DNA from 4 places in the Paenibacillus andongensis genome. Region 1 is predicted to be linked to each of the others. Evidence: riboswitches for the same ligand, from Rfam matches in the RefSeq annotation. Region 1 holds a riboswitch; each other region holds the start of a gene.
What was found. A riboswitch is a leader RNA that binds a small molecule or an ion and turns the genes downstream of it on or off. The one in region 1 is predicted to bind cyclic di-GMP.

Region 1 (8,282 bases):
CACTGATACAGATGAAGCTCCATCTCACTTATTTTATCGGGTGACAGACGCTCTTCCACATATAACTTCCAAGCTTGTTCATTATAATGGTTCACAAGAATTCCTCCTCCTTCCAATTGTTGCGCAGCCACTGCTTGGCTCTATATAGCTTGGATTCTACTGTTTTGACCGTTACCCCATGGGCATTGGCAATATCTTGATATGACTGATGATGAATATAGTAGGCCGTTAATACTTCATGATAGTTGGCAGGGATTTGATGAAGCTTCTTACGCACGAGCTCAGTCGTCTCATTCAACATCACTTCATGTTCCACACCATGTTCAGTGTAAGGATAAGTGTCAGAGGATTGGACGGGTTCTTCCATTTCAGCCGTCACTTCTTCCTTACGCCTGCTGGCCGATCGCTTGAAATCGATAGCCCGGTTCACCGCGATGCGAGTCATCCAGGTTTTCAGACCCTTCATTTGATACTGAGGGAGGGAGAAATAGATCCGGGTCCAAACATCTTGTGATAAATCTTCGGCATCCTTAGCATGGCGTACAATGGCAAAGATCGTTTGGTACAAATACTGACGATATGTTGTTACAAGCTCACGGAATGCGGCCTCATCGCCATTCAATATGCGCTTTACGAGTGCTTGTTCCTGAATATGCTTCTCCTCCTCTCCGCATGAATAGACGAAGGCCACCACCGATACCCCTGCACGATTTCAAAAAGAAAAAGAACGAATCTTCAAGATCCGTTCCCTATTTTAAAGTGCCGCAGTAGAACTGCTAGGTTTGGCTTGATGCTTAGAAGGCGTACTTCGTACGAACCAATGAGACAGAAGTGCGCTCAAAATGCCAAGTACACCCAACACAATAAATCCCTGATTCAGAGAGAACCAATCGCCGATAATACCCATAAGAACGGGGCCAATGAACATGCCCAGTCCATAAATGGCTTGGAAAAACCCCATTGCCGTCGCCCGCTTATCCGCAGGCATATGCTTGATACTCATCCCCATGAGCAAGGTAAATGAAAGTCCGCGACCAAAGCCGGCAAAAGCCTGAGTAATCATCAGCACCCAAAGGTGATGTGTAAAAGGAATCGTAAATGTGAATATCCCCATAAGAATAAAGCCCCCTACAACCATACGCTTCTCCCCGTACCGAACGGCCCAACGCCGCCCGCCAAATAAGGAAGCTAGCGCTACCGGTACGTTGGCAAATAAGGAAAGCATCGATAAGGAGAATTTATCAGCTCCAAGCTGGGTTGCATAAACAGGTGTAAATCCGAAAACAGTTGCGAATATGAGAACTTGCGACAAGATGGCGAGTAAGGATACGAACAGCAGCGTACGGTCAGTCGCAACGTCACCAATACCGCGCATCGTAATTTTAGGCGCATCGAGCTCGACTTTTTCTATAAGGAAAAGGGATCCAATCATCCCCATCAAGCCTAGCACAGCTCCCAAAATGAAGACGGCCTCCCAGCCGAAGGAATCTGCCGCCCATCCTGCCCCAAGAATACCTAGAACCTGCCCAAGTGAGTTGAAGAAGGAGATCGTACCGATCGCTTTTGTTGAATCTTCATGCTTATAGTAACTCGTAAATAATACGGTAAAATCAACCCAGGTTGCTGCGGCTGCGCCTGCCAGTGCTCGGAGAATAAGGATCCATGTGAAATCATGCGTGATCCATAGTCCTAACCCTGTTAGAGCCGTGAACAGCAGGCCAAAGGTAATAAATAACTTCCTCTTATGAAATCGGTCTGACATGATACCTACGGGAATTCGCAACAGCATTTGGGAGATCCCGTACATACCGACAATCCATCCGGCCAACTGGTGGTTCCCGCCCAGGAATTCTACGTAAGGAGCCATAATGGGAACGCTCGTATACATTGACATCCAGAACAGCAAGGTGACTATACAGAAGAGCGGAATGCGATAGGAGGATGAAGCTTTGATGCTCGTCATCGAAGAGGGAGCTCCTTTCGGATTAGGTTCTGGATTGAAATGAGGACTAAGAAATCTATCGTTTTATTATAGAACATCGATTGCGGCTAGGCTATGATTGGATGTTTGTTAGCGTTTGAATATCTAAGGTAGGGATTCCTTACCAAACGTCGAAATGACTTATCAAGCCTGAGATTACGTTATATTTTGAAAAGAGGACTTAATATTATGAGAAAAAAGAAAATAATTGTAACCATGATTTTGTTTCTTTGCTTTACAGGAGTAGTCAGTGCGTCAAGTATTCACGGTGAGTATAATGGTGATCCAATCGTTAACGTTTTGTTCGGAGCGAAAGAGCTTCAAGTAGAAGATGTGCCAGCTACTATACGTGACGGTCGTACCCTAGTCCCACTTTATTTATTGAAACAAACCGGTGCCTCTGTTGCGTGGGATTCTGAGAAATATAACGTTGACCTTGCTATCCCTAATCCAATGAAAGATTTCGCCTCAAATATTCATTCATTTAACGAGAAAGCCAAAGAGCATAGTGCTAAGAATGTTCAACTTATTTCCAATGAATATGGTCTATATATGAAAATAGATCTAATCGTATCTAATGATTCAAACAAAGATAACGATAATATCATCTTTCTATCTAGCCTGGTTGCCAATTCACCCGCGGATATGCTAATTGTCAGTAAATTGCTTAATAATAAAGTAATGGGTTTCATTGCAATAAACCGAACGGATGCAGAGGAATTTCTGAAGAACAAAACACCAGAGTTCGATTATATAAAAAAGTGGAGATACCAGCAGGTAAATGAGACGACAGACATGTCGACTCCGAATATTCCACCAGTGGTCCCTACACAAGCTCCAGCTTCTACAGCGCCGGTTTCAGGACCTATTTGTCGAGAAATTATGACCAATTACGCAAAACAGATGCAGGATGCAGCAGAGTCATATAACGGAAACGGGAGTTCAGATCCCAAAGCGTTTGAGCAATATATCAACAAATTTAAAGAAAGTATGAATGTAGCTTTAAAAATTAATCATTGTCCGGAACAATAATCAAAACGCCAGGTTAGCGGTTATTAACCGATACCTGGCGTTATCATTGTGAAAGGTTACGCGCCCGATACGATTCGAACGTACGACCTACAGTTTAGGAAACTGTTGCTCTATCCTGCTGAGCTACGGGCGCTTAGCAAGAATTATGATAGCACGAAGGCTTTCGTGGTGCAACCTTTTGGGTGGTCGAAGTTCTTCGCGACAAGAGAGGTACATTTTAGTACAGAATAGGATAGGGACATATCAGATCAAAGGAAGAGGATGCCGATATGAAAGTTTACATTGTTTTTCTGCGTGGTATTAACGTAGGAGGAAAGAACAAAATCAAGATGGCGGATTTGAAGAAGACGCTGGAAGCGGCGGGACTTGCTAAGGTGCAAACGTATTTGCAAAGCGGCAATGTCTTGTTCATGTCCGAGGAGGAGGCGGTGGAACCGCTGCGCCAGCGTATCGAGCAGGAAATCAGCAAAGCCGTTGGTGTATCGCCTAAGGTAATTTTGCGCACAGTTGAGGAGTTAGAGCTGATCCTAGGGAGTTGTCCATACGATGCAGATGCTCTGTTAGAAGGTGAAAGCATCCAAATTTCTGTTCTAACGGAAATGCCCCCGCAACAAACCGCTGATATCCTATCCAATGGAAAAAGCGACAAGGATGAATTTCAGATTCACGGGGGAGAGATTTATTTTCTATTTCGTCAAAGTGTTCTGGATTCAAAACTTGCGAGCAATATCCAGAAGCTTGGGGATACGGCGACTACACGCAATTGGAATACGATGAATAAACTGGCTGAGTTGGCAGCGGCGATGCTGATTTAGATGCAGGAATTTTTAAGCTTTGCCGCGTAATTTACGGAAAAATTGGGTCAGCATCGTCGAACACTCTTCTTGCAAGACGCCGCTAATGACATCGACACGGTGATTGAACCGGTCCTCTTGCAGCAAATTCATAAGCGTTCCGGCACAGCCGGCCTTCGGATCAATGGTGCCGTAGATGACCTGCGGAATCCGCGATTGCACAATCGCGCCCGCACACATCGGGCAAGGCTCAAGGGTGACGTAGAGCTGGCAGTCCAAAAGCCGCCAGGCCCCAAGATGTTCGCTCGCTTGTTTGATGGCGATCATCTCAGCATGAGCGAGAGGATCGAGGGTTGTTTCACGCAAATTGTAGCCGCGGCCAATGATTTGACCTTGATGGACAACGACTGCACCAATCGGTACTTCTCGGATGGCTTCGGCTTTGAGAGCCTCTTGAATCGCTTCTTTCATCCAGGGGATATGTTCATCCACAGGGGGACACCTCGCTATTATATTTTTATCCACATGTGCATAACAATCGAACATTCATTCCGTTGTTAACAACCTGTGGATAGCTTTGTGGATAACTGAAAAAGCTGTGGATATTTAATCTTTCTACATTACATACAACAAATAGAATAGCTATGCAAGGAATTTTATTGATAATAGCAACTGGGCTAGGTATAATGATAGATATTAGTAGGTCTTTTAGACCATATAGAACGTGATAGGTAGAAATAAGATAGCAAGGTTCGAAAATGGCAAACTTGTTGAAAAGCAAGGACGCAAAGCTGAGGGTCTACGGTTCCAATGGAACTACGGCAGCCTGGTTACCGAAAATCGATGCTTTATTGATTAAGGTAATAGGCTGCTCCTACATTAGGGGCAGTTTCTTTTTATATAGGGAATAACTTGGGTAAAGGGAGAGGTGTTACTTATAATGGCCAACGGATATAACGTCATGAAATATTACGGAAGCAAGGAGGGATATGACGCTGACGTACTAATCGATAGTAAGGCAATGTTGGGAAAAGACGATTTCGTAGCCACTGGCGTGCTAACTTATGCACTCGGAGACATTATTGAGGTTGAATTGCCGGAATACGATGTCTTTCAACTTGGCGATAAAGCGAAAATGACGGTATATACCAAATCCGGCTTGTTTGTGATGAATACAACCGTTGTTGCCAAAGAATTCGGCTCCGTCATCGTCATTAATCCACCTGAAAATCGGAAAAAATTCGCAGAAAAACGGGAATTCCCACGTGTGGATGTGACCCATACAGGTCGCTTATTCGGGCTTCAGGATATGAATAAAAGGAATAAACATCAATTTGAGAACCCGCTTGGCATTTCAATCAAAAATATATCCATCAACGGCTTAGGTTTTACCATAAATGATAATGCTATGATTGATAAAATCGTTCAAAAGCATTCACAACTTGAAGTCGAGCTGGATTTGGGTTTTACGATACCCTGTTCGATGGAAATTGTAAGAAAAGAAAAGGTTGAAAATGGTTTCTATTATGGGGCTAGCTATATCGACATTCCAACTGAAAAAACCAATGCTTTAAGGGGTTTCATCCTTACGAATCAGATCGAAACTTACTTCGTACAGAAGCGGGAAGCGCAATTTAAAAAAGCGACAGAAAAAAAGTCTGCGGCGAATCAATAGCCTTCAGGCTTTTTTTTGCGTTCCAAGTGCTATATAATAAGAAGGATGATTTTCGAAAATTAAGGAGTTGTAACTACAATGGCTTTGAAAGCAGGTATCGTCGGTCTACCGAACGTAGGAAAATCGACATTGTTTAATGCAATTACACAGGCGGGGGCAGAATCTGCGAATTATCCGTTTTGTACGATCGATCCGAATGTTGGGGTAGTTGAAGTACCAGACGAGAGATTGCAGAAGCTGGTAGAGATTGTTGTGCCTAAGAGCATTGTCCCGACAGCCTTTGAGTTCGTTGATATTGCGGGTTTGGTAAAAGGCGCGAGCAAAGGCGAAGGGCTTGGAAATAAATTTTTGGCACACATTCGTGAAGTGGATGCCATTGTGCATGTTGTTCGTTGTTTTGAAGATGATAATATTACCCACGTTTCCGGTAAAGTGGATCCGATCGGCGATATCGAAACGATTAATCTTGAATTAATTTTGGCCGATATTGAGTCGGTAGAAAAGAAGATCGAACGTTCGCGCAAAAACCTCAAGGGCGGCGACAAGAAGGTTTTGGCTGAAGTGGAGTGTTTGGAGCGTATTAAAGAAGCGCTTTATGCAGATAAACCGGCACGCAGCCTGGATCTCAGCGATGATGAGAAGCTTCTCGTGCGCGACCTTCATTTATTGACCATGAAACCGGTGCTTTATGCGGCAAATGTGAGTGAAGATGAAGTAGCAACAGCAGATGAAAATCCTTTTGTGAAAATTGTGAAGGAGTTTGCTGAGGGCGAAAACAACGAAGTGGTGTCGATCAGTGCGAAGGTTGAATCCGAAATCGCCGAGCTGGAAGACGAAGAAAAAGCGATGTTCCTCGAAGAGTTGGGACTTCAAGAGTCCGGCTTGAATAGATTGATTAAAGCAGCTTATAGAAAACTTGGCTTGTACACGTATTTCACAGCTGGGGTGCAAGAAGTAAGAGCATGGACAATTCGCAAGGGAACGAAAGCTCCTCAAGCGGCTGGTGTTATTCATACCGATTTCGAACGTGGATTTATCCGTGCTGAAGTCGTCTCTTATAATGATTTAGCAGCTGCAGGGTCGATGAATGGTGCGAAAGAAAAAGGCCAAGTGCGTCTCGAAGGTAAAGAGTATGTGGTAAATGACGGGGACGTCATGCATTTCAGATTTAATGTGTAATTCATCAAAAAAGTAAAGAAAGGAGTGATCCTATATGTTGGATCGACTTCAGTCCATTGTGGACCGCTATGAAAAATTAAGTGAACTGTTGTGTGACCCGGATGTAACGAGTGATACGAAGAAGCTTAGAGAATACTCGAAAGAGCAATCTGATCTTCAAGAAGCTTATGATGCTTATAACGAATATAAAAGTGTGAGCGAACAGCTGGCCGATGCCAAAGTGATGCAGAACGAAAAGCTGGACGACGAAATGCGTGAAATGGTCAAAATGGAGATTGAAGAGCTTAGCGAGCAATCCGCCAAGTTGGAAGAACAACTTAGAATGCTCATGATGCCTAAAGACCCTAATGATGATAAGAACGTAATCGTCGAAATTCGCGGTGCGGCAGGCGGAGATGAGGCTGCTTTGTTCGCGGGCGATTTGTATCGGATGTATACGCGCTATGCGGACGCGCAAGGATGGAGAACGGAGATTCTCGATGCTTCTGTGAACGATTTGGGCGGGTTTAAAGAGATCATTTTCATGATTACGGGTAAAGGCGCTTATAGTAAGTTGAAGTATGAGAGTGGGGCGCACCGTGTACAACGAATTCCGGTAACGGAATCAGGCGGACGTATCCATACCTCAACGTCGACGGTAGTGGTAATGCCGGAAGCGGAAGATGTAGAGATTGTCATTCATGATGCGGATATTCGCGTAGATACGTTCTGTTCCAGTGGAGCGGGCGGTCAGTCGGTTAATACGACGAAATCCGCTGTGCGTGTAACGCACGTGCCTACAGGGATCGTAGCGACTTGTCAGGATGGCAAATCACAGAACTCTAACAAGGAGCAAGCGCTTCGAGTACTACGTGCACGGATTTCGGATAAAATGCGTGAGGAAGAGGAAGCGAAGTATGCAGGCGAGCGTAAAAGCAAGGTGGGTACAGGTGACCGTTCCGAGCGGATTCGTACGTATAACTTCCCGCAAAGTCGGATTACCGATCACCGTATTGGCTTGACTTTGCATCGCTTAGAAACTGTGCTAAATGGTGACATGGCAGAGATCGTTTCGGCGCTCACGATTGCAGCGCAGTCCGATGCTTTGGATAATGCAGAGCAGGCAATGTGATGCCAATTGCTGCTAAGAGTATAAGAGAAGCCTTTGTTGAGGCTTCTTCTTTTTTAGGGAAGCTCGGTGTGTCCGAGGCTGCTTCCTGTGCGGAACTGCTGCTGCAGCACTTGCTCAACTGCAGTCGGACGGAACTGCTGTTCCGTTTCTCGGAACAGTTTCCTGTGGAGCTGGTGGAGACGTGGCGCCAGCTAGTGGAGCGGAAGGCCGCGGGTGAGCCGGTGCAGTATATTACCGGCGAGCAGGATTTCTTCGGCCTTCCTTTTGCGGTTAGCCCGGCCGTGCTGATTCCTCGGCCGGAGACGGAACTGCTCGTGGAAGCTTTGCTCCACGAGGGCTCGCGTCTGTTCCCGCAAGGCGCTCCGCTGCTTGCGGATGTGGGCACCGGGAGCGGAGCGATCCCGGTGACGGTGGCGCACGCGCGCCCAGCGTGGCGCGTGATAGCCAGCGACATCTCCGCGGCAGCGCTGGAGATGGCTCGAGTGAATGCGCAGCGCCACGGCGTGGCTG
Region 2 (8,282 bases), 2.9 Mb from region 1:
TCTTATATGGTTCTTTCAACTGTATTAGCACCATTAGCAGGCAGATTATCTGACCTATTTGGGCGGAAACGGATTTTTGCAGCGGGTATACTATTGTTTCTTTTTGGATCTGTGCTCTGCGGTCTATCTCAGAACATGCTGCAGCTGATCTTATTCAGAGCGATACAAGGGATTGGTGCAGGGGTGATGATGCCTTTTCCTGCCATCATTGCGGGAGATATTTATCCGGTTGAGCAGCGAGGTAAAGTACAAGCTTATTTCACAGGGATGTGGGGCTTATCTGCCATATTAGCACCTCTACTGGGGACGTTCTTCGTAACCTACCTGAGTTGGCGGTGGATTTTTTTCGTGAATATACCGGTATGTATCGTTTCACTTCTTACCTTACAGCCGTATAAGGAAGTGTATCAACCAAAGAAAGCAGTGGTCGATTATGGCGGAGCAATTTTGTTTGCTTGTGGTATATCCTTTTTGCTGCTTACTACAGCAGTTGAGCATTATAGTTACATGTATGGCGCGCTAGGAGGCCTATGTATGATTGCTTTCTTTTTATATGAAAGGAAGCATCCTGCGCCGTTCGTTCCCTTAAATCTGCTGCGCAATCGCCCGGTGGCCATTATGATTGCAAGCTCATTTCTCAGCTGCGCGGCTCTCTTTGGGGCTTCCAGCTTCATACCTCTCTTCTTGCAAAATCAAGGCTACTCGTTGTTTGTCAGCGGTATTGCACTTCTGAGTACATCCATGGGGTGGATGGCTGTTGCTGTACCAGGTGGAAAATGGGTGCTTCGATATGGCTATAAACGGCTTTTAGTCATAGGTAATATGATACTCGTCATTACAGCCGCCTTATTTTATTTCATTCACGAGGGTACTCCTTTTTGGTACACGTTTAGCGCACTAACAATGCTTGGTCTTGCCTATGGTTTGATCTTCACCATTACTACAATCGGTTCACAGCAGCTTGTAGAAGCGCACCAGAAGGGGATTTCCACTTCACTGCAACTCTTTGCACGGAATATTGGGACAGCGGTCAGCGTAACGATTATGGGGGCAATCCTTACTAAATCCATCATCTTTTATACGGGTATTCATGGTATGTTCGTGTTTGGACTTGTGGCAAGCTTACTTTCATTAGCCATGCCGTTTGCTATTCGTTCAGTGTCCAATCTGAAAAGCCAGAAGGCGAAGTAGTCTACGTCTTCTGGCTTTATTCATAAAGCACCAGCATTTGCATCATGGATAACAAAACTCGTTTCAAATAGCTGGGCAGTAAGTGGAACTGAGAATAAATATCCTTGGATATTTTGACAGCCACATTTCTCTAGAAAAGAGAGCTGTTCATTAGTTTCTACACCTACCGCAAGGACACTCAAGTTTAAACGATGTGACATGGCCATAATAGCTTCAATGATAGAAGATGAGGATGTGGCGGTGGAAATGTCTTGTACAATCGATTTATCAATTTTCAACGTATCGACAGGAGATTTATGTAAATAACTTAATGAAGAATAACCAACTCCAAAATCATTGACAGTGATTTTAACCCCCTCGCGCTTTAAAGCATAAAGCTTTTCCATGATGCTGAGGCTATTATGCATTGATACGCTTTCGGTAATTTCAATTTCTAAGTACTGTGTTTCTAGCTCATTTTGATGCAGAATATCGAGAATCATTGTCACCAAATCTTCTTGATGAAACTGGACAGTAGAGACATTGACTGCAATAGGAACAGGCTCCATCCCCGCAGCTTGCCATTTTTTCATTTGTAAGCAGGCTGTTTGTAAAACCCATTTCCCTATGGCAATAATTTGTCCGGATTCCTCAGCAATTGGAACAAATTCCTTCGGCGAGACGCTTCCTAACTCATGGCTTTCCCACCGTAGTAAAGCTTCTACCCCGATTATTTTTCCGGTAGGAAGATGGAATTTGGGCTGGTACATCAGATAGAGCTCATTATGTTCGATGGCCGTTCGGAGGGATTGTTCACATGTACTTCTCCTCGAAAAAATGACACTCATTTCCTGTTCATAAAACTGATAATGGTTTCCTCCACGTTCTTTGGCCAGATACATCGCTTGATCGGCATTTTTCAGTAAAACCTCCGGATCTTCTCCATCGATCGGATACAATGAGATACCAATACTGGTTGAAACAAAAACATTGCGTCCGTCTATTTGGAAAGGTGCTTCCAATTGCTGAATGATTTTCTCCGCTTGCACTGCTGCTGACATCCTATTTCCGAATGGGTACAGAATCACAAATTCATCGCCGCTGAGTCTAGAGACAATGCTTTGTGAAATTAAGTTTTCCGAGAGAAGTAGGGAGAACTTTTGCAAAACTAGATCTCCTAAGTGATGGCCTAAGGTGTCATTGATGAGTTTAAACCGATTTACATCAAGGAAGAGTAGAGCTAAGCTCTGATTATGTTTTTTGGCATTGCTTAACGCATCTTGGAAAAGCTGGTTGAATTGGTTGCGATTCGGCAAGCCTGTCAGCAAATCAAAGTAGGCTAGCTGATGTATCATTTCCTCGGACTTCTTTTTTTCAGTCAGATCACGTAGATAAGCTGTATAGATATCCTTTCCTTTATACGGAGTGTACGTAATCGTTATTTCCGCCGGAAATACACTGCCGTCCGATCGATATGCTTTTAATTCGATTCGCTTACCGATCATCGTTTCGTCTTTCGCCGTGAATAGCAGATTTAAGAAGGTGGTCTCCTGGCCATCTTTTTCAAAAAGAAAATCGATTAACGTAAGCCCTAGCGCTTCTTCTCGTTCGTAACCAAAGATGGCTTCTGCCGCAGGATTAAATGCAATGATTCTCCCACTTGTATTAAACATCATGATACAATCGATAGCAGACTCTAAAATAGAAGCTTGGAGTGCAGTTTTGTTAGTAAAAGATAAGTAAATAGCAGTTATTGAAATAATGAACGTTAGCAGCATGAGGTAAATAGGAAAATTATCTATTAGCATATGATGCATGAATCGACCTCATTTCGTATAAATAAAAAAGTCCATCCCGAATGAAAGGATGAACTCCTTGACTCGGTAACCTGTCGTCCATAGCATCCCAATTAGGGATGCCTTAGGTCATGGCTTTGCGTCGCATTGTTTCCAATGGTTTGCTTTTGACGATTCTATATATGTAGTTCAAAAGGCACTAGTTAATGATGTATTAAGCCTATATACCAGTTAATACGACTCATTATAATTAGTTAAAAATGACGTGTCTATAGCGGTAATTAGCGAATCATGTCGAATTCTACTAAAAATAATTTATAATACTAATTTCTCAAATTTTCTGTAGTTCTAGAGATGGATAGGTGAGGTTCAATGATGAAATCAAGCCAAGTTCGAGGCATTATTTTTGACATGGATAATACACTGCTGAGGTCTAGAATTAATTTCCAAATGATGAAAAAGCAAGTGGCGGACTACCTTATTGAACATGATCTATTGCCGGTTAGCTTTCCGTTTCAAGAACATACAACATCAACCATGATTGCGTATGTGAAAGCGAAGGGGATGCCTGAAGAGTCCTATACCGAAGTGATGAAAATGGTCGTTGAGCACGAACTAATCGGCATGGAGGGCGCAGGACTGGAGTCCGATGTTTCTGAGCTTTTGAATGTTTTAATGAAGGGTTATGTCCTGGTTATTGTGACAAACAATTCTTATAAGGCAGCGGTTCATGCGCTGGAAACGACTGGAATTCGTCCATACTTTGATTTGGTTATCGGAAGAGAGCAGATGGAAGACATGAAACCATCGCCTTCCGGATACTTAGCTGCAAAGCAGCATTTTCCACAAATTCTTGAGAGCGAATGGATATCCATCGGAGATTCGTGGATAGATGGCAGAGCATCCATAGATGCTGGGATCCCCTTTATCAGCTATGGGCCTAACGGGCACTTGATGGAGGAGAAGGGGATTACCCCTATAGCGAATATTGACAGCTTGCTTAAGTTGTTAGATTATGTGTAGATAATGATTAATGAAAGTAGTGAATGAAGATGTTAGTGAATGTGAAATCTCGACTAAACGAAAACGAAATACAAGAACTGCTTAGTTACAGTGTTTTTCCCGATCCAGAGGCGCTGCAGCCTGTTCTTGAGCGTTATGAAAATGATGCTAATCTGTGGTTATTTGGGTATGAATCCGAAGGTATCATGGTGGGCATCATCGGCTTTGAACTTAGTAATAATCAGGAGATGACGATCACTCATCTTGCCGTTGAACCGGAGAGCAGAGGGGTAGGCTTTGGGCGAGGGATTATCCTTGAAATTATTGAAGATATGAGTCCCATTCGAATCGTGGCTGAAACCGATGAAGAAAGTGTCCAGTTCTATAGAAATATTGGATTCGTTATTCGAAGCTTAGGGGAGAAATATCCCGGTGTAGAGCGTTTCTTATGTACGTATGAGGTAGAAGAAGCGGAAGAAGATTAATAATGTCGGGCCCGCTACTTTAGTGGAACTAGAATTCGTTATTTTTGGAAATTGAAATTGGAAAAAAGGATCTTAGTCGCGACTCGCGGCTCAGATCCTTTTTTTTGTGTTCCGATCAAGATCGGTAAGATTTCATTCGAGCCTTGGACGAAAGTAAGAGTCATGTTAGGAAGCTTTTCGCATATATTGTTGTAGATTATTAACTTTATACAAGTGCTTTGAAAGCGATTTCGATTCGTCATTTTAAGTGACGAAATTCACAATGCTGACAAGCCCAGATCCGTTAGCTGTCGAATGTGCAAGCAAGTTCCTAAGAAATAGGAGGGTGCAGAGATGCTGCATATTGTCGTTTGTATCAAGCAGGTACCTGACTCTAGAGAAATTCGCATTGACCCGAAAAATAATACGTTAATTCGCCAAGGTGTCCCAAGTATCGTGAACTTCTATGATATGCATGGGCTGGAAGAGGCGCTCCGTATTAAAGATGAACAAGGTGCGAGGATTACAGTGGTAACAATGGGGCCGCCACCTGCGGAGAAAGGGTTAAAGGAGTGCATCTCCCTTGGCGCTGACGATGCTGTATTAGTGACGGACCGCGGCTTCGCAGGTGCGGACACGCTGGCGACATCGTACGTTGTTGCCCGAACCATCCGTAAAATTGCCGAAACGTGGGGACCGGTGGACATCGTTTTTTGCGGCAAACAAACGCTGGACGGCGACACGGGGCAGGTTGGGCCTGGCGTCGCATGCCGATTGGATTTGGAACAGCTTACTTATGTAAACAAAGTTGCCAGTGTGGATGAAAAGCGGCGGAAAGTTCGTGTTCATCGGCTATTGGAAGATGGCATTGAAGTCGTTGAGACAAGCATGCCGGTGCTGATCACGGCGCTGAAGGAACTGAATAAGGTGAGACGAGCATCGCTGCCTGGCATGATTCGGGCTGCGCGTTATAAGCCGACGGTTTGGACGACAGCTGATTTCCCGGATCTTGAAAAAGCGAAAATCGGGCTAAAAGGCTCACCCACGATCGTTGCCAAAACATGGGTGCCGGAGGTAAGAGCGGTTAAAACGCATATGATCGCGTTTGATTCGCCAGAGGCAGCGGCTGCTCAGCTAGCTGATCAGCTCATGACGAAGGAGATGCAGACTTTGTTGGACTGGTCTTCGTGACAATAAAGCATGTGCACGACCTAAACTCAGAATCACCGGTACGGGAATGGAGGAAGTCACGATGTCAAATGAACAATCACTAGACCAGCCTGAAGTGTCGATGCCCGATTGGTCGGCTTATCGGGGGGTATTGATCGTTGTGGAGCAGCGAGATGGAGCTGCGAAGAAGGTTTCCTGGCAGCTGCTAGGCGAAGGCAAAAAGCTGGCCGCGAAGCTTGACGCGCCGCTCATGGCGCTCGTCATCGGCGAGGATGTTGCTCACCTCGCCGATGAAGCCGTGCATTACGGCGCGGACAAGGTGTACTTATGCGAAGCACCCGAGCTTCGCACGTACAGGACTCGGCCATACAGCCGAGTCTGCTTGAAGCTGATCGAGGAAGCGAAGCCCGAGATCGTCCTGTTCGGCGCGACAGCGACGGGCCGCGACTTGGCAGGCGCGATAGCGACTCACCTGCCGACGGGGCTGACGGCCGACACGACGCAGCTCGACGTGGAGCCGCCGCCGTCCAGGCTGCTGCTGGCCAGCCGGCCGGCTTTTTCCGAGAAGATGATGGCCACCATCCTCTGTAAGCAGTACCGGCCGCAGATGGCGACGGCGCGGGCCGGGGTGTTTCAGGCGCTGCCGAAGGACGCGACGCGCCAAGGCGAAATCATCGCTATCTCCGCGACGATGCGCGAGGAAGAGATTGCCGCGCAGGTGCTCGACTTTCTGCGCGAAACAGGCAAGCTCAATCTCGAGGATGCCGAGATTATCGTGGCGGGGGGCCGCGGGCTTGGCGGGCCTGATGCTTTCGGGCTGCTCGCCGAGCTAGCGGATGCGCTCGGCGGTGTCGTTGGCGCATCGCGTGCCGCGGTCGATGCGGGCTGGATCGGGCACGAGCACCAGGTTGGTCAAACCGGTGCCACGGTCAGGCCGAAGCTATACTTCGCCATCGGCATTTCCGGTGCTGTCCAGCATACCGTAGGTATGAGCCATGCGGATGTCGTCGTGGCGATTAACAAAGATGAAAAAGCGCCAATCTTTCAATTCGCTCATTATGGAATTGTAGGCGATATGTTCAAAATTGTTCCGGCCATTACGAATGAGATCAAACAGCGCCGAACGTTATTTGGCAAACAACTAGCTGCTGCCGACACCTCCATGCCACAGGACGATTCGAAGACAGGGGTCAGCGCAGCTCTTGGGAGGAGTGAAGCCAAATGAACGAGAAATTTGACGCGATTGTTGTTGGCGGTGGTCCGGCGGGCGCAGCAGCCGCTTTGACGATGGCACGTGCTGGATTATCCGTTGTTTTGTTGGAGAGGGGGGAGTTCCCCGGAGCCAAAAACATTTTCGGAGGCGTCCTGTACCGTAAGCAAATCGAAGAGCTGATTCCCGAATTTTGGAAAGAAAAAAACTTTCCGATGGAGCGTTACATTGTGGAGCAGCGCATCTGGATGATGGGCAAAGAATCCATGGTTACCTTCGGACACCGCAATGAGGCTTACAAGGAGCCTTACAATTGCTTTACTGGACTGCGGGTTAAGTTCGATCAGTGGTTCGCGGACAAAGCCGTTGCAGCTGGGGCCATTCCTATTTACGAAACCGTTGCGCTCGATGTGATACGCGAAGGTAACAAGATCGTTGGTGTTCGAACTGATCGAGATGACGGTGATTTATACGCCGATGTTGTCGTCATTGCCGATGGCGTGAACTCCTTGCTCGGAAAGGCGATGGGTATTCACAAAGAATGGATGCCGGACGAAGTTTCGTTGGCTGTGAAAGAAGTCATAGCACTTCCTAGGGAGAAAATCGAAGACCGATTCGGACTCGAAGGTGACGAAGGCGTTACGATTGAGTTTATGGGAGAGACCTCGCTGGGTATGGCTGGCATGGGTTTTCTGTATACGAATAAAGAAACCATTTCACTGGGCGTAGGGGTTATGGTTAATCATTTGCGGGACAAAAAAGTGAAGCCTTATGCGGTCCTCGATGCTGTTAAACAGCACCCTATGATTCGGAAATTGATTCAAGGGGGAGAAACGAAGGAGTACTCCGGGCACTTGATTCCCGAGGGTGGCTTCCACTCCATCCCGCCGTTGTCGGGAGATGGTTGGTGCGTCTGCGGGGATGCCGCGCAGTTAATCAACTTTGTGCACCGCGAAGGAACGAATTTAGCTATGACCTCTGGTCGACTGGCCGGCGAGGCGATTGTCGAGGCCAAAGCGCAAAGCGATTTTTCCGCCGCTTCACTCAAAGCTTACGACCAGAAAATTCGCGAATCATTTGTCCATAAAGACTTACAGAAATACAAAGGTATGCATCAATTCCTCAAAGAACAGGACCCAGAGTTATTGTTCGACAAGCTGCCCAGAGCGCTGAATGAAGCAGCTTACAACATGTTCCTCGTAGATGGGATTACCAAAGCAAATAAGCAAAAAATGGCTATGAAGCTCATCAAAAATGCCGCAGGCGGTACAGTAAATTTGATGAAGCTAGGCTACAAGGGATGGAGGGCGATGAACGGATGAGCCAAAGCGACATTTCAGATAAGCTATTTACCATTCGTTATAAATGCGATGATAAGTCGCACCTCGTAATCAAGGATACACAGACCTGCTTAAATTGTGTTACGAAGGATTGCAATTATTTCTGTCCCTCGGACGTCTATGAATGGGA
Region 3 (8,282 bases), 210 kb from region 1:
TCGCAAGCTCTTGGAGATCTCCGGAGTTTTGAACGTAGAAAGCTTTGACAGTGAAGAGTTCCTCCTTGAAACGGAGATGGGCTACTTGATGATTAAAGGACAGAATTTGCACATCAAGAACTTAAGTTTGGAACAAGGGTTGGTCGCCATAGAAGGAATTATTCACGAATTAGCTTATGTGGATGGAAATACCCAGGAGAAATCCAAGGGGTTCCTTGGTAAGTTATTTAAGTGACCCTTAACGTTCAGTTCCATACGATCTTCATGATGTTCCTGAGCGGAATCGCCATAGGTGCGATCTTCGATGTGTTTCGTGTGCTCTCTGGCAAGCTGAGAATGCCGCGCTGGACGATTCCGTTCATTGATATGGTTTATTGGATTGTGGCGACAATCCTCGTGTTCCGTCTGCTCATTTACAGTAATGAAGGACAAGTTCGAATATTTATTTTTCTGGGGATGGGTATCGGTATTTGTTTTTATTTTGCCTTCCTCAGCACTTGGGTCATCCGTCTTACGCTGCTTCTCGTTCGAATTACGATAGCTATTTACCGTTTCATTGCAAAAACAGTCGAATTGGTTCTCATTAAACCGATTATTGGCTTATATCGTCTAACTGTGATAATTTTAGGCTTTTTGCTAGCTGTAGCTATATTCCTTTATAGAATTGTGCTACAATTGCTTTATCCTGTGTGGAGATTACTCCTTTGGATGACTCGGCCTGTGCATAAATATTTGGTTATCCCTGTTTGGTTGAAGAAACTTAAGGGTAATATCCTATTGATCTTACGCAGGTTATTCTCAAAGTAGGAGGCATTCCTATTCATGCATGCTAAAGCAACCGTTCCAACCAAGCGCAGCAACAGTATAGGCTCGAAACGAAGACTGCGTTTTCTAATGATTTTTGTCCTATGTTTTATGAGCTGGGCTGCTGTGAACATCTGGGGGCAGTTCGCTAAGCTGCAAGAGAAGAGTAGTGTCGTAGCGAACATGGAGCAGCAGCTTGTTGAGGCCAAGAAACTCAAAGAGCAAACAACGAAAGAAATCGCTCGACTTCATAATGACGAATATTTGGATCAAATTATTCGCCGAGATTTTCATTATAGTAAAACCGGAGAGACGCCACTGAGTGTCTCAAAGTCGCAATAAAAATCAACAAGAAGAAGAGGCTGTTGCCGTGTTGACCGTGGTTTCTGCATCGGTTATAATCGGCGTAGCCAGTGTTTTCAACATTTTAAGGGAGGAACATTTTACTTTATGGCAATTGAAGTTGGCACCAAGTTAGAGGGTAGAGTGACGGGGATTACTCACTTTGGAGCATTCGTCGAGCTTGCTGAAGGAGTTACCGGTCTTGTTCACATTTCGGAGATCGCGGACAATTATGTGAAAGACGTTAATGACCATTTAAAGCTGGATGACAAAGTATTGGTCAAAGTGATTAACGTGGACAAGGATGGCAAGATCGGACTGTCGATCAAGCAAACGGTTGACAAGCCAGTTGAGGAAAGACCAGCTCGTCCTGAACGTACAGGTGGCAGCAGCTATCAAGGACGTCCAAGTGGAGATCGTCCAGGAGGCTACCAAGGTGGTCGTCCAAGTAGCGGTGGAGAACGTAGTGGTCCTCCAAGTGGTGGTCCCGGTGGTGGCGGTCGTCCAGGTGGCGGCGGTGGCTTCAATCGAGGCGGCGGCGGTGGTGGTCGCGGCGGTTTTAACAAGCAGCAAGGCGGAGCTAGACCGTTTTCGTTCGAAGATAAAGTATCTCGGTTCCTTAAAGATAGTGAAGAGCGGATTTCGTCTTTGAAAAAGAACACCGAGTCCAAACGCGGTGGCCGAGGCGGAAGAAGAGACTAATAGATGCAATAACGAACCACATTCGCTTAGGCGAGTGTGGTTTTTTTTGTATTCAGGGGTAAGTGAAGATTAGCCCTATTTGGGATGACATGCCTCATCATTCGATAAGGAGCTATGCCTTTCGCAAATGGTAAGCCTTAGCAGCTTCGTGAGGGGAGATTGGCTGTATTGGTTCAACTGGCAACCTCAAGTATTTTTTTATCCAAGGTCAAATAATTAAAAAAACGTAAAGAACAATCGACATGGAATTACGGGTATCTCCCCCATACGCAGTGCGAAAGTTCGAGGCAATCAGACTTTTGGAAACGTTTTCTACATGGTAAAACGAGGCTAGGCAAGGGCTGAGGCATGGTGACAAAGCAAACGCGGCTTGTCGGAAATTTCTTTGAATCTATCAACTCATTCTGACAAACTTTCTGCTAGATTGTCTCTATACTAGAGAAACAAATAAGGAAAGAAATGGATGGTGTTCGAAAACATGCAGAGAAGAAGCTTAAGCACAGTGATTGGTGGCGGTTGGTCGGGATTATGGCAGAAAGCGAAAGCGAGCGCACACAGCGCAGCCGTGGAAAATCGATTCGTACAAGCCTTTGTAGCTAAGAAGTGGTCTCTACTGCTCATCGTGATGGCTTTCTTACTTGGACGTGCGATGATTTTGGAACAGCTATCTCCATTTGCTCTAGCGTTCATTGCGGTGATTTATTTTACAAGGAGAGATATTTTACACTGGGTAGGTGTTGCCGCATTTGCCGGAAGCTTACTTTCACTAAGTTCGAATACAGGTTATCTAGTTACGGAAATCATCGTGTTCTTGCTCATCCAAAAAGCTTTAGAGAAATTTGAGCGCTCCGACCTTTCATTAGCACCATTGTTAGTATTCAGCTCGACCTTGCTGGTTCAGCTCTTTGCGGAGCTGGTAGTCTCGAACCTAACTTGGTATACACTCATGATGGTCTCCGTTGAGGCACTGCTAAGTCTAGTGTTGACTCTAATTTTTATTCAAGCTATACCTGTATTTACGCTTACGCGAAAGAACTACCATTTGAAACATGAAGAAATTATTTGTCTGATTATCTTATTGGCTTCTGTGATGACAGGGACGGTAAGCTGGGTTGTTGGTCCAATTACTGTAGAGCATGTGCTGTCCCGGTATCTAATTCTATTATTTGCGCTGGTGGGAGGAGCGCCTTTCGGAGCTTCGGTAGGTGTCATTACAGGATTAATCCTAAGTCTTGCGAATAGCAATGCGGTTTATCAAATGAGTTTACTCGCTTTCTCGGGGATGTTAGCAGGGCTTCTCAGGGATGGTAATCGATTAGCTGTTGCTTTCGGAATGCTGCTTGGGTCATCGATACTTGCTTTCTATATGGGAACGGGGACTGATGTGATCAACTCCACATGGGAGTCGCTTGCAGCTGTTGCACTCTTCCTGTTGACACCTAGGAGTCTGATTCTGATTCTTGCCAAATATGTGCCCGGCACGCAGGAAAATCTGAAATCCCAACAGGACTATGCGAAGCGGGTTCGCGATGTTACAGCAGGACGTGTGGAACAGTTCTCTGAAGTGTTCCGCCAGCTGGCGCGCAGTTTTAAGCAGTTGACGACCGATGATGCGGTGAGCCGAAAGGAGGAGGAAGTTGGACATTTCATGAATGCGGTTGCGCAGAAGGCTTGTGATTCCTGCTGGAAGAAGAGCCAGTGCTGGGATCAAAAGTTTTATCAAACCTATACGTATATGACCGATATGATGACCCAAATTGAGATGAAGGAGAATATGACGAAGAAGAATATTCCACCGGAATGGAGGAAGGTATGTATTCGCACGGATCAAGTGCTGGATGTGATGAAGCAGCAGTATGGCTTGTACAAGAATGATTTGCATTGGAAAAAGCAGATTATGGATAGCCGGCATCTCGTAGCTGATCAGCTTTCGGGTGTGTCCCAAGTGATGGAGGACTTGGCCAAGGAGATTAAACGGGAAGGACAGGAGCTGTTCCTTCAAGAAGAACAAATTCGTAATGCCCTGGAGGAGCTGGGCTTATCCATCCATACCATTGACATCATTTCCTTGGATGAAGGAAATATCGAGATTGAGATCATTCATCAATACACGAAGGGCTTCGATGAATGCCGGAAAATCATTGCGCCGCTCTTGAGTGAAATAATCGGCGAGAACGTCGCCGTCATGCGTGAGGAGATGCATTCGCGCGGCGAGGGTTACAGCACGGTCGTATTCGGCTCCGCCAAGGAATACGAGGTTGAGACCGGGGTCGCCGGCGCAGCCAAAGGGGGCGACCTCTTCTCAGGCGACAGCTTCTCCACGGTGGAGCTGGGCAATGGCAAGTATGCCGTGGCGCTTAGCGACGGCATGGGCAACGGCGAGCGCGCGCGTGCGGAGAGCCAGACGGCTCTGAGCATCCTGCAGCAGCTGCTGCAGTCAGGCATGGACGAGAAGCTGGCGATCAAGTCGCTGAACTCGGTGTTGATGCTGCGCTCTTCGGACGAGATGTACGCGACCGTAGATATGGCCTTGATCGACATGTACAGCGCGAACACAACGTTCATGAAGATTGGTTCCACCCCCAGCTTCATTAAGCGCGGGACGGAAGTGATTTCGATATCGGCTAATAATCTGCCGGTCGGTATCCTGAGCGAGATTGATGTTGATCTAGTCTCGATTCCGCTCCAATCGGGTGATATCCTTGTCATGATGACAGACGGTATCTACGATGCACCGGGACATGCAGTAAACAAAGAGATGTGGATGAAACGGATGATTCAGGAAATTGATACGACGATGCCGCAGGATTTTGCGGACTGTTTATTAGAAAGGATTTTCCGCCACCATCATGGCGAAATTCAAGATGATATGACCGTCGTTGTGGCGCGAGTTGAGAAGAGGCAGCCAGAGTGGGCCACATTCCGCTGGCCAGGAATTACGCGAATGGAGCGTCCTAAGACGGTTAGTTAATGGAGATATAGAAGCCATAACAGCTCATTTGCTGTTATGGCTTTTTATGACGATTTGGTCAACATCTTCAAGTTAGCTTACTATTTTCCGATATATAGCATATCTGGATTCCGCCTATTGTTGCAAATGCCGTTCGGATGGTATTGTGCTAAATAGTCATAGACGGATCAACTATTTATACGGAGAAGGCTTACATATAGAGAGCACACCGAGCTTAGTAACTTAGATATCGATTCGGATGTCGAGAAGAGGTGATGAGTTGAGAGTTTTATTGGTTGATGATGAACCTCTAGCATTAAGAAATATGGAGAAACTGCTAGGCAATCATGAAGATATTGAAGTTGTTTCCGCTTTAGTGGATCCCAGAGAAGCATTGATCATGGCCCAGCAAGAGCAAGTGGATGCTATCTTCCTGGACTTAGAAATGCCAGAGATTGGTGGCATGGAACTAGCTGAACAGTTATATACACTGCTGCCTGACGTGCGGATCGTTTTTGTGACCGCGTTTCACCAGTATGCTGTGGAGGCTTTTGAACTGAATGCGCTGGACTATCTGCTAAAACCTGTATTTGCTGGCCGTTTGAACAAAACGCTAGATAGGCTGCGCAAAATAATTGTCCCTGGGCATTCCCATAAGATAATAATGAATGCTGTGCAGATCTGCTGTTTCCAATCCCTTCACTGGATCAATGGTGATGAAGGGATACGTTCCTTCTCATGGCGGACAAGCAAGACACAAGAATTGTTTACATTCCTGCTTCATCAACGTCGAGGACCGGTCGTTCGCAAGGAGTTTCTCATGGAACTGCTATGGCCTGATCTGGATCCGAACCGCGCTGCTGTGCTGCTACATACGACTGTATATCAAATTCGAAAGATGCTTAAAGATCTAGGACTAACTATTCAAGTAATCTACGAAAAAGAGGGTTACCGTTTAGAACTCGACAATATTCTTGTGGATGTTGATGGATGGGAACAAGAGCTTCAACAAGCGCCTGAGATGAATTTGTCTACCGTGGGTACCTACAAAAATTTGCTTGCTATTTACAAAGGAGACTATTTGGCCGAATTGGAGTTTCAATGGGCGGAAGCCGAGCGGGAACGCTTGCGGCTCATTAGGTGGAAGTATCTTCGAAGATTTGCAAATTTCTGCCTGGATCAAGGGCTTTTAACGGAAGCTGGAGACATGTTTCAGCAGATGAGAGATCATTATCCACTCGTCGAAGACGGCTATTTTGGTCTCATGCGGGTGCATCTTATGCTTAGCAATTTTGCCGAAATTAAACAGCAGTTTGAGATGCTGCGCAATCGTCTTGATGAGGAGCTTGCTATATCCCCGAGTTCATCTATCACGCAATGGTTTAACGAGACTTTTAAAACAAATAATTAAATTGACTTCAATGGTAGATATGATATGATACGCATATATTCTAGTAACTTTTGAAAAAGGCAAACCTGTCGAAAGGCAGGGACGCAAAGCCACGAGTCTAAAGCACTTTGCTATGATCGTCGGGCCGCCAGGAGGTAGCATAAGCATTCTATCCTCTTTTGGCTTCATTACAAAGGAGGTTTTTTTGTGTATTCAAAATTTAGAATGGCTATCGCCCTATTGACCATGGTCCTGTTTCTTGTAACAACAAATGTAAATGCTGAAACGGCATATGCGAGTTCCTCTAATTTACAAGCTGGTAATTTGACAGAATTAGAAGAAACGCTCCAAAGTGAGCTCGCCAAAAAGCCGGAATCCATTATCATTACTTATACATCCAGGGAGTCGAAAGACTCGGCTAGTTACATTCAAGGTATTAAGAATGCTATATCTCATACGCAATCAAGTTTAGAAGAGGAATTGTTTTGGAACATGAAGAGCCTTTCATACAAAATGAAGGGGAGTATTGGCAACATCACAATCACGTTAAAGCCCGAATACCTTACGACCATTGAACAGGATAATTTCGTAAATAAGGAAATCGATCGTATTCTGGGTGAAATCCTGACAACTGAGATGACCCCATTTGAAAAGGAAGCGGCGATTCACGATTATGTGGTTTCGCATACCTCTTATGAGGATTTAGATGAAATTGGACATACAGCCTATTCGGCACTGTACAACAAAAAAGCCGTATGCCAAGGCTACGCTATCTTAACGAATTTGCTTCTCAAAAAAGTCGGCATTGACAGTAAACTAGTAGTAGGGTATTTAAATGACGATCCTGCACAGTCACACATGTGGAATGTAGTGAACATTGAGGATAACTGGCATATGTTGGATACCGTATTCGATGATCCTGCGCCCGATAAACCAGGAGTTCAGTCAACGGACTACTTCAACATAACAAATGAATCTCTCCTGAGCTTGGGTCATACATGGGTGGAAAGTGACTATCCAGTCGCAGATAAGCTTTATATAAAATAAGTAAAAGGGACCTGTCCAGGGTCCCTATTTTTTCATGGCATGGATAACTAAACGGGTGTCATCTGTTTCATTACTGCATGTCACCAGTGTGAGAATTTCATCTTCTTTTCGCGGAATGACAGTAGTCTGATACAATGATTTTTTACGATATTGGTCTAACGCTTGGAGAAATGCTTGATCGTTTTCATAGGAGAGATCGACCGTATACTTACTGGCATCAATGGTATAAACCGAAAAGATTTCCCAGGCTGTTTTCCTTTCGGGTGTTTCTAAAAGAATGTCGCGATGTGCCAAATAAAAATCTTTGTTTTTATAATTTTGAAGGCTTCCAAACATAGAACCATCTATCATGTTATGCCCATAAATGATTGTATTTCGCTGTTGCTGGCTGATGTCCACGCGATAGTCCATAAATATACTGCCGTAAATTGATTTTTTGCCTGCCGCGTCTGTTTTTAAATAGTAATCATTGTCCTTATGTTGTACGACCGGATAATCGACACTAGTACCTTCAATATGAAGCCAGCTAATGATTTCTTTGTTGATGGCAAGTAAACTACTCCAATTTATCCGATCGGGAGGAATACTAGCTGCGGGGCTCGGGTCTTCTTTCATTTGGCCATACCCAGGATCGGAATTGATTGGCTGAGACAGATAAGTGGTACTGGTTTGGTGAAAACTTGCAAGTTGACTTTTTAGCTGCTGGGCTTGCTTGCTTTCAACATGCTGCGTATAGAGGTCTATGGCTAAAAGGGTGATTCCTCCTACGATGAATAATGAGGCTGCCCAATAGATAATTCGGTATTTTTTTGGCGTGACTGAAAATCTTGCCATCATTATTTCCCTCCTTCCTACGACTATAGTAGCATGATTGTACATTGATAAAGAAGCAGGGGCAGCATGGCGCCGCCCCTGTTCGTATTACTTGTATTTACGCTGCAGCCAACGTGTTGCTCCGAGTGCGCCTAGTCCAGCAAGAACCATTGCTAGCCCAGTTAGATAGTAATTACTGTGAGCATCTTGGCCCGTTTTTGGAACTAGGGATGT
Region 4 (8,282 bases), 590 kb from region 1:
CGTTTCAAACACGGTTACACAGGATACATACCAGACCGAATATAGTGGGACGGTAGAAGACGTAGGAATCTACAGCATTATAGGCGGATCGGTTTCTCCAGCTCCGTATGACGTAACCAAACGAAATTCAACAAAGCATTATTCCGGGGTTCTGTTATCCAGCATTACTGTTAACGAAAGCGTGTATGCTCAGGTTTATTATGTTGGCAACGAGATGATTTCTTATCAAATCAATGGCAGTTACGCTGTCCATGATCTAGGTAATCAGCTGACAGAACAGGCGGTGCCGCTCGCTGCAGGGGATAGGATTACGCTCGTTTACGGAAGTCAGTATCTTGTTTTTGCAACATGGAACGGAAGTGATTGGGAACTTGATGGGATTTATGATCAACTTGAGTCTCCAACTGGTCTAAAAGCATCCACAGTATCGAATAGGGAGATCGCTTTGCAATGGAACCCAGTTGCGAATGCGGACCAGTACCATATTTATTACAGCGCAACTGCTACTGGCAAGTTTGTTCCCTTGGAGGATCAAAATGGTAAACCGATTACGGTAACCGGAACGACCTATGTCGATAGCACGAATCTTCCACATACGACACGATATTATGTCGTTACATCAGCAATGGATAGAATTGGCGTGGAATCCAGACCAAGCAGCATTGCTTTTGCTACAACTTATTATAATGCACACATAGCTCTGGATTTTGAGATCACGAATACGTTGAAACATCCATCGGAGCCAATTCTCTATATCACAGATAAAACGAACAAAAAGCTTTATCGCGTCAATTACGAAACAGGTGATAAAACCTCCATTGCGTTTGACCTAGCACCGGAGAGTCTCACATATGCAGACGGTAAAATCTACGTTTCCTTGCTAAAAGCGGAACATTCTTCCTATACGTATATTGCACAGCAACAAGGCGCAATTGCGGTTGTGAATGCGGCTACCCTTACGCTTGAAGGAACACATAATATTGCGATTGACCCCTTTGATGTCGCAGTCGTTTCCGGTTATCTCTACGTGTCATCTGGTTCAGGGCAGTGGACGAAGATTAAGTCATATGATTTGAAGACCTTTGCGGAGGTGGGTTCAAGCGATATTCGCCAACAGAGTTATATCCAAACGCATCCTTTAGGGAATAAGCTCTATACGATCACAACGGATACGTCACCGAGAGACCTTGGAGCGTATAACGTAACGAACGGACAATACGTCGAGCCAGGCGGTTACGATTCTCCGTACCATGGCGATTATGCAATGTCGACGAATTTCACCATTTCTCCGGACGGTGCCTACATCTTTAACGGTTCCGGCAACGTATTTATGGCAACAAGCAATAAGTACGACGATATGAAATTTGTATACGGACTTGGACAAGCATATGACGGTATTACCTTTGATCTGTCAAAAAACATTTTTTACACAGCGAAGAACAATGCGATACAAGTCTATGATTACACCAATTTTAATAAAAGCGGGCTCTATCACTTGGACGGTACAGCCAAGAATGTATTTAATGGTACCAATCGATTGATTTCTGTATCTACGCTAGACGGAAAGAATATCGTCGAAATTGTAGAAAAGAATTCAATCGAAGCGATTGCCCCTATTGCGGTGCCTGGTGTCCAGTTGGACGGCAGAGTTGTCGACATTGCTTACGATTCCGCAAATAAGAAAGCTTATGCCATCGACGAAGCGTTCCGCAATCTATATGTGGTTGATCTTCAATCACAGACGATTGTAAAAACAGTCAAGCTTCCATATCGTCCTGCCGGACTTACTATATCGGAAGACGGTTCAAGTCTCTTTATCGTGAATGATGATCTAAATAATCTCATAACGGAAGTGCGCATAACTGATTTACAAATTTTAAGGCACTTGACTTACACGTCAACTGTTGATTCCGGTGACATCGCTCATAGACATATCTACCATAAAAACGGGATTCTGTATGTTGTGATGGGTGATTGGGAGCCGACGCTGCTGGCGTTCAATTCGACTTCCTTTGCAGCCGTAAACTACGGAACTGTGATCAAAGGGGTTGGCGATCTGGCTTTCTCCAGCAAAAAGAGCACATTCTTTACATGGTATCAGTCTGGCTGGAATGCAGGAAATGCCGGCTCCAACGTATTGGCATATTCCGTTAGTGGCAATAGCGTAACCAAATCAGGCGAATCCAGCCTAAGTTACCCGAACTTCTTGAGAGATCCCTTGGATACTCCGGTTCTATTGTTGGAAAATCAAGGGAAACTGGTCGTAAAGAATAAGGTCCTTGATCTCAATAATGTTGCGCAGGTAATCAGTACATTGCCAGAACCGATTTATGCAGCGAGTGCTAATGGAGAGCTGCTGGTTGGTAAAAATGGGATATACAGTGCGGCGACCTATCAGAAGGTTGATTCTTTGGCGCTGGGGACAGCAACAGAAATCTTCTTTGATCAGAATAGAATGCTGTATTATTATGTAAATGGTGCGTTATTGTCTATACAGAAGTAAAATAATAATGACCCGTGAGAGATATGTAGTTCTCTTAGGTCAACCAGTACTCTGGTTGGCCTTTTTTGTATGAAATCACACACTTTGCGTGCAAAGTCCTTCTTTTTTGTAGAAATATGTTGAATTTCATTATTTAATGGAATACCATGGAAAATAGATAGTACTTTACAACTAGAAATAATCACTGAAACACACCTAATATCAAGCAATAATGAACAAAGGCAAATCCATCGAAAGGTGGAGACGCAAAGCCACGGGTCTAAGCCATGAGTCAAATCTCTTGGGATGATAGCCGGGTTACTCTTTAGAGGCTTGTTTTTTTATTGCCAAAAAAGGAAGGGAGGGGCGAAAAATGGCAACATATCTGATGTTGATTAAAGTGTTCGACGATGCCGAGAAGGTTATTTATAAATTTGGTCCAACAGAAGAAAGTATGGGTGAAATTGAATTTAATCTAGTTAATGAAGAGTTTCGGCAGATAGAGAGAATCCCGGGTACTACCAAAGACCATATGTTCATGAGGGCTGCTTCGGCTATTGCAAGATGTTATACGGAGGGAGAGGGCTTTCCGGATAGAACTTTTTTTGCTTCATAATAGTGTTGTACTTTCATTAAATGCATGATGTAAATAAATGATCAGCTACCTTGCGACCTCGCTTGGTAGTTTTTTTATTCTGTCCCATAACACGTTCACAAATGCCTGGCTCAGAATATTACCCCCTGGGTTACCAAGCTTGCTAAGTAAAGACTGTCGTATTCATCGCGCTCTATCACAGGTCTTAGACGCGCCCCGACTAAGGTCTAGGAACAAATACCGTCGTTAGTCCGTTTTGGAAAGCTTCGTTTTTACCTAAAATAAAGACATGAACAAGAGCACAGCAAACAACACAGCAAACAACGAAAGGCGGTGACGAAACGATGAAAAGAAATACAGGCTTAGCCGCTCTGCTAATCGCATTCGGTGCACTGATTCTGTTAAATAAGCTAGGCATTCACATGGGACCATTTATTGGCTCGGTGATGGGATACTTGATTCCAATAGGAATGGTCGGCCTTGGTTATGTAGGTATACAGAACGGCAGCAAAATCGGTTGGATTATTGCAGGGCTTGGCGGTATCATCCTGATTGGTAAATTAGCTGGTTGGATCATCATTCTACTGGCGATTGGGTTGATCGGTTACGGAATTTCGATGTTGACAAGAAGAACGGTGTAAGGCAATGAAACGAATACAGAGAGTGAAAAAGGTGGTATGAGAGATGAGCCTACTTAGGCGAATGAGAGACATTACCGTAGCGACACTGAATGAACATCTGGAGCGATCGGAAGATCCGGTCCGCTTGATTGACCAGTACTTAGCAGCGCAGCGTGAGCAGCTTCAACAGTCCGAGAGACTGTATCAACAATGCGTAAGCCACGCAGCTTCACTCCGGCAGCAATATCTGACGGCGCTGGAAACCAAAGAGAAGCGCGAGCATCAAGCGTTGCTTGCTCTGAAGGCCGGCGAAGAACATATGGCAAGGATCGTGCTTCAAGAGAAGCTGCAAGCCGAAGAGAAAAGCGAGCAGTATCATGAGTTGTACGATCAAGCGAAGCAGTCCATCCTTGATTTGGATGAAGAGCTGCAGCAGCTCAAAGCTGATTACAAAGAAGTGGCAGACAAACGCAGCTACTACTTAGCGCGAATGGAGTCCGCAAGGTTGCAGCAAAGATTGCATGCTCGCAGCAGTGTGGCGCAGGATGCGACACCACGGATGTTCGGTCGCTTGGAAGAGCGCGTTTCCGATATGGAGCTCCATGCAAGAACGCTTCGCGATGTAAGACGAATGGGGCGCGAAAGTTACTATAGCGGGGGCAACTCGGCCGTAGATGCTGAAATGGAAGCTCTGAGAAACAGACTGCAGCAGGAGGGAGCCAAGTAATCATGAGCAAACTTTATCGCTCACGAAGAGATAAGAAGGTTACTGGTCTATGCGGCGGACTCGCCGAGGCCATGAATGTAGATGCAACGCTATTACGTTTGTTAGTGGTGATTACCACAATTTTCACCGGAGGAACGGTCATTTTCATCTACTTTGTAGCTGCACTTGTTATTCCGAAGGAACCTGGGTACGATCAGCCTCCATTTGATCCTTATGCTGGCTCATATGGCCGTCAAGGCTATAATGGCGGTGCTTGGAACGCTCACAAGCCCCCCCACCCTAACCATGCGCCACAACATACAGGGTACAATACTCCGTACGACGCAGGGAAAGTAAACAACATCGACGAGATGATGAAAGACATTGAAAAGAAAGCTCTGCAAAGAGAAGTAGAAGAACTGAGAGCCAAAGTCGCTCGCTTCGAACAACAACCAATTGATATTAAAAAAGGAGACGTGTAAACCATGGGAGTATTTACAAGAATGAAAGATATGACAAAAGCATCAATTCACGAGGTATTGGATAAAATTGAGGATCCGATCGTTATGTTGAACCAATATTTGCGGGATATGGAGCAAGAAATCGCGCAAGCTGAAGTGACTGTTGCTAGACAAATCGCCAATGAGCGCAAGCTGAAACAACGTCTGGAAGAGTCTGTTCGTCTCGTGGCTGACCGTGAAGCCAAAGCTTCCGCAGCAATCAAAAATGGCCAAGAGGCAATCGCTCGCCAAGCCGTCGAAGAAAAATTGTACCACGAAGATAAAATTGTTGAGTACACTGATCTATATACTGCTTCCAAAGCGCATGCGGATGAGTTAACACAGCAGCTGCACGAAATGAAAGATGAGTTCTACAAACTGCGTAACAAACGCAACGAGCTTGTGTCCCGCGCTCAACTGGCTAAAGCCAAAAAACAAATGGCACAAGTATCCTACAATGGCGTCATCGAAAGCGGCAACGCATCCCGCGGCTTCCAACGTATGGAAGAGAAAATTATCCAATTGGAAGTTGAAGCGGAAATCGCTCGCAAGCCTTACGTACCAGCAGGTTCAGTAGGCAGCTATACACCTGTTGACGTTGCAAAGCAAGCTAAAGTTGATGAGCAGTTGAATTTGCTGAAAGAGAAATTAAGCAGCAAAGAAGCCGAGTAATGAACGGTGTTTAGTGAGAAGCCCCTTTTTGTGAGGGGCTTTTTTGTGTTTTCCAGGGGCTTAGAGGCTTACAAAATCATAAGATTTTCAACTTTTTTGCAGAGATTTATCCACTCTTTTTCCAGCAGATTACAGATAGAATTAGCACAGGAGCACGAAAGAAATGTTAAAACGAAACACGAGGTGAGGTCATGAGTGAAGCTCTGGTCCGGATGGAAGGAATTGAGAAGCATTTTCCTGGTGTGCACGCCCTCCATCAATGTCGTCTGGAGTTGGCAGCCGGTGAAGTGCATGCGCTTGTTGGCGAGAACGGCGCCGGAAAATCCACGTTAATGAAAATCGCTACGGGTGTCTATCAGAAAGATGAAGGCAGAATCATCTTGAAAGGCAAGGAAGTGAACATCCCCAATACGAGAGCGGCTCAGCAGCTTGGCATCTCGATGATTCATCAAGAGCTGAATTTAATGCCAGATCTGACGATAGCCCAAAATATATTTATAGGGCGAGAGCCGAGGAAGGGAATCAAGCTGTTCGTCGATGATCGGAAGTTGAACGATCAGGCACAGCAATTGCTGAACGAAATGAATCTCCAGCTCGATCCGCGCACGAAGGTGTCGGAGCTGACAGTCGCCAAGCAGCAAATGGTGGAAATCGCCAAGGCGTTGTCATTTCAATCCGAAGTACTCATCATGGATGAGCCGACGGCGGCACTTACCAATGCGGAAATCGAGGATCTGTTTAGGATCATCGAACAATTGCGCGGGCGGGGGGTAGGCATCGTCTATATTTCTCACCGGATGGAAGAGTTGAAGCGAATTACCGATCGCATCACCGTCATGCGTGACGGCCGCTATATCGATACCGTGCAGACGAAAGATACGTCCATCGATCAGATCATTGCGATGATGGTTGGTCGTGAACTGTATGTCAGCAATCAGCAGATCGCCATCGGTACTTCAGAGACAAGAGTACTCGAGGTTACGAATCTGAACCGCGGTTCTGCTGTGAAAGATGTCACCTTTCATTTGGCAAAAGGTGAGATTCTTGGCTTCGCGGGTCTTATGGGAGCCGGTCGTACCGAAGTAGCGAGGGCCATTTTCGGAGCAGATGCGATTGACTCAGGCGACATACGCATCCACGGGCACAAGGTCCAGCTCAAAACCCCGCATGATGCCGTGAAGCATGGCATCGGTTATTTATCCGAGGATCGTAAACGCTATGGGCTCATGGTGGATATGGATGTGAAGACGAATATCGCCATAGCCTCTTATCGCAAAGCGAGACGCCTGCTTGGGTGGATGCACGACGGCAAAATTGATCAGTCAGCTTCACACTTTGTGGAAGCGCTTCAAATCAAGACACCAAGCATTCATCAGCAAGTCAAATTTCTGTCAGGCGGCAATCAACAGAAGGTCGTTATCGGTAAATGGCTGCTTCGAGATTGCGACATTCTCATCTTCGATGAGCCCACACGAGGGATCGATGTTGGCGCGAAGACGGAGATTTATAAGCTGCTGGATGAGCTCGCTGCGCAGGGGAAATCGATCATTATGATTTCATCGGAACTGCCTGAAATATTGCGCATGAGCCACCGCATCATGGTCATGTGTGAAGGGCGCATTACCGGCGAGCTTCGCCAACAGGACGCCACGCAGGAAGCGATTATGAAATATGCCACCATGCGAATCAGTTAGCATAAGTCTTAGGAGGAATCATGATGTCAACATGGCTTGTAGGTAAAAAAATAGTGCCCACGATGTCTGGGCAAACGGGCGCTGCACAGAAGCTGCTGGCTTTCGCCAGCTTGATTATGCTAGTTATTATCTTCTCGGTATCTTCCAGCAATTTTTTTCAATTCGATAACATCGTAGCGATTATGCTTTCAACAGCCGTTATCGGTGTGCTTGCTCTAGGTTCAACGTTCGTTATCATCACCTCGGGGATTGATTTAGCCGTCGGAACGGTGATGACCTTCTCATCGGTGATGGCGGGAGTCATCATTACAACTTGGCATTTACCGATGCCGCTTGGCATTATCGGGGGCATCGCCACAGGAGCCATTTGCGGTCTCATCAGCGGGCTGCTCGTGGCGAAGATGAAAATTCCGCCTTTCATTGCCACACTAGCTATGATGATGGTGACCAAAGGACTTTCACTCGTCATCTCGGGGACGAAGCCGATCTATTTTAACGATACGCCGGCATTCTCGCAGATTTCGATGGGGTCCATGCTTAATTCGATCATCCCCGGCTTCGAAATTCCTAACGCGATTCTCGTCTTCTTCGGCGCTGCCGTTATTGCCAGCATTATTCTATCGAGGACGATCATTGGACGCTATAACTTTGCCCTGGGGAGCAATGAAGAATCCACGAGGCTTTCCGGCGTTAATGTAGACTATTGGAAAATCGTCATCTACTCGCTAACTGGTGTATTCAGCGGGATCGCCGGCATTATGATGGCTTCCCGTCTCAATTCCGCTCAACCCGCGCTTGGGTCTGGTTATGAGCTGGAGGCAATTGCAGCTGTGGTCATCGGCGGCACTTCCTTAAGTGGGGGCAAAGGTTCCATTCTCGGAACCGTCATCGGTGCTCTTATCATGAGCGTGCTCACGAATGGGCTGCGTATCTTATCTGTTAAACAAGAGTGGCAGACGGTCATTGTAGGAGTTGTCGTTGTACTGGCGGTTTACGCTGATATGATGCGGCGC

Region 2: another riboswitch for cyclic di-GMP. It lies ahead of NYR53_RS21760 (putative bifunctional diguanylate cyclase/phosphodiesterase); the one in region 1 lies ahead of NYR53_RS00150 (PilZ domain-containing protein).
Region 3: another riboswitch for cyclic di-GMP. It lies ahead of NYR53_RS01120 (transglutaminase domain-containing protein); the one in region 1 lies ahead of NYR53_RS00150 (PilZ domain-containing protein).
Region 4: another riboswitch for cyclic di-GMP. It lies ahead of NYR53_RS02865 (hypothetical protein); the one in region 1 lies ahead of NYR53_RS00150 (PilZ domain-containing protein).

What each region holds. Positions count from the first base shown of each region.
Region 1 covers NZ_CP104467.1:25,652-33,933, forward strand. Annotated here, with positions in the region: gene NYR53_RS00115 (hypothetical protein) at 1-95, opposite strand, end outside; gene NYR53_RS00120 (RNA polymerase sigma factor) at 92-691, opposite strand; gene NYR53_RS00125 (MFS transporter) at 755-1,963, opposite strand; gene NYR53_RS00130 (stalk domain-containing protein) at 2,171-3,013, shown strand; tRNA gene NYR53_RS00135 (tRNA-Arg) at 3,073-3,146, opposite strand; gene NYR53_RS00140 (DUF1697 domain-containing protein) at 3,283-3,828, shown strand; gene tadA (tRNA adenosine(34) deaminase TadA) at 3,841-4,278, opposite strand; cyclic di-GMP riboswitch class I at 4,558-4,645, shown strand; gene NYR53_RS00150 (PilZ domain-containing protein) at 4,748-5,482, shown strand; gene ychF (redox-regulated ATPase YchF) at 5,561-6,661, shown strand; gene prfA (peptide chain release factor 1) at 6,696-7,772, shown strand; gene prmC (peptide chain release factor N(5)-glutamine methyltransferase) at 7,772-8,282, shown strand, end outside.
Region 2 covers NZ_CP104467.1:4,741,596-4,749,877, reverse strand. Annotated here, with positions in the region: gene NYR53_RS21765 (MFS transporter) at 1-1,191, shown strand, start outside; gene NYR53_RS21760 (putative bifunctional diguanylate cyclase/phosphodiesterase) at 1,212-2,987, opposite strand; cyclic di-GMP riboswitch class I at 3,050-3,142, opposite strand; gene NYR53_RS21755 (HAD family hydrolase) at 3,339-3,989, shown strand; gene NYR53_RS21750 (GNAT family N-acetyltransferase) at 4,013-4,453, shown strand; gene NYR53_RS21745 (electron transfer flavoprotein subunit beta/FixA family protein) at 4,787-5,623, shown strand; gene NYR53_RS21740 (electron transfer flavoprotein subunit alpha/FixB family protein) at 5,685-6,827, shown strand; gene NYR53_RS21735 (FAD-dependent oxidoreductase) at 6,824-8,134, shown strand; gene NYR53_RS21730 (ferredoxin family protein) at 8,113-8,282, shown strand, end outside.
Region 3 covers NZ_CP104467.1:238,894-247,175, forward strand. Annotated here, with positions in the region: gene yabP (sporulation protein YabP) at 1-235, shown strand, start outside; gene yabQ (spore cortex biosynthesis protein YabQ) at 232-807, shown strand; gene NYR53_RS01100 (FtsB family cell division protein) at 823-1,146, shown strand; gene NYR53_RS01105 (S1 domain-containing RNA-binding protein) at 1,255-1,848, shown strand; gene spoIIE (stage II sporulation protein E) at 2,327-4,819, shown strand; gene NYR53_RS01115 (response regulator) at 5,079-6,209, shown strand; cyclic di-GMP riboswitch class I at 6,258-6,341, shown strand; gene NYR53_RS01120 (transglutaminase domain-containing protein) at 6,396-7,235, shown strand; gene srtB (class B sortase) at 7,260-8,072, opposite strand; gene NYR53_RS01130 (SdrD B-like domain-containing protein) at 8,157-8,282, opposite strand, start outside.
Region 4 covers NZ_CP104467.1:613,963-622,244, forward strand. Annotated here, with positions in the region: gene NYR53_RS02860 (S-layer homology domain-containing protein) at 1-2,503, shown strand, start outside; cyclic di-GMP riboswitch class I at 2,714-2,808, shown strand; gene NYR53_RS02865 (hypothetical protein) at 2,856-3,098, shown strand; gene NYR53_RS02870 (hypothetical protein) at 3,422-3,718, shown strand; gene NYR53_RS02875 (PspA/IM30 family protein) at 3,762-4,424, shown strand; gene NYR53_RS02880 (PspC domain-containing protein) at 4,427-4,885, shown strand; gene NYR53_RS02885 (PspA/IM30 family protein) at 4,889-5,575, shown strand; gene NYR53_RS02890 (sugar ABC transporter ATP-binding protein) at 5,767-7,269, shown strand; gene NYR53_RS02895 (ABC transporter permease) at 7,290-8,282, shown strand, end outside.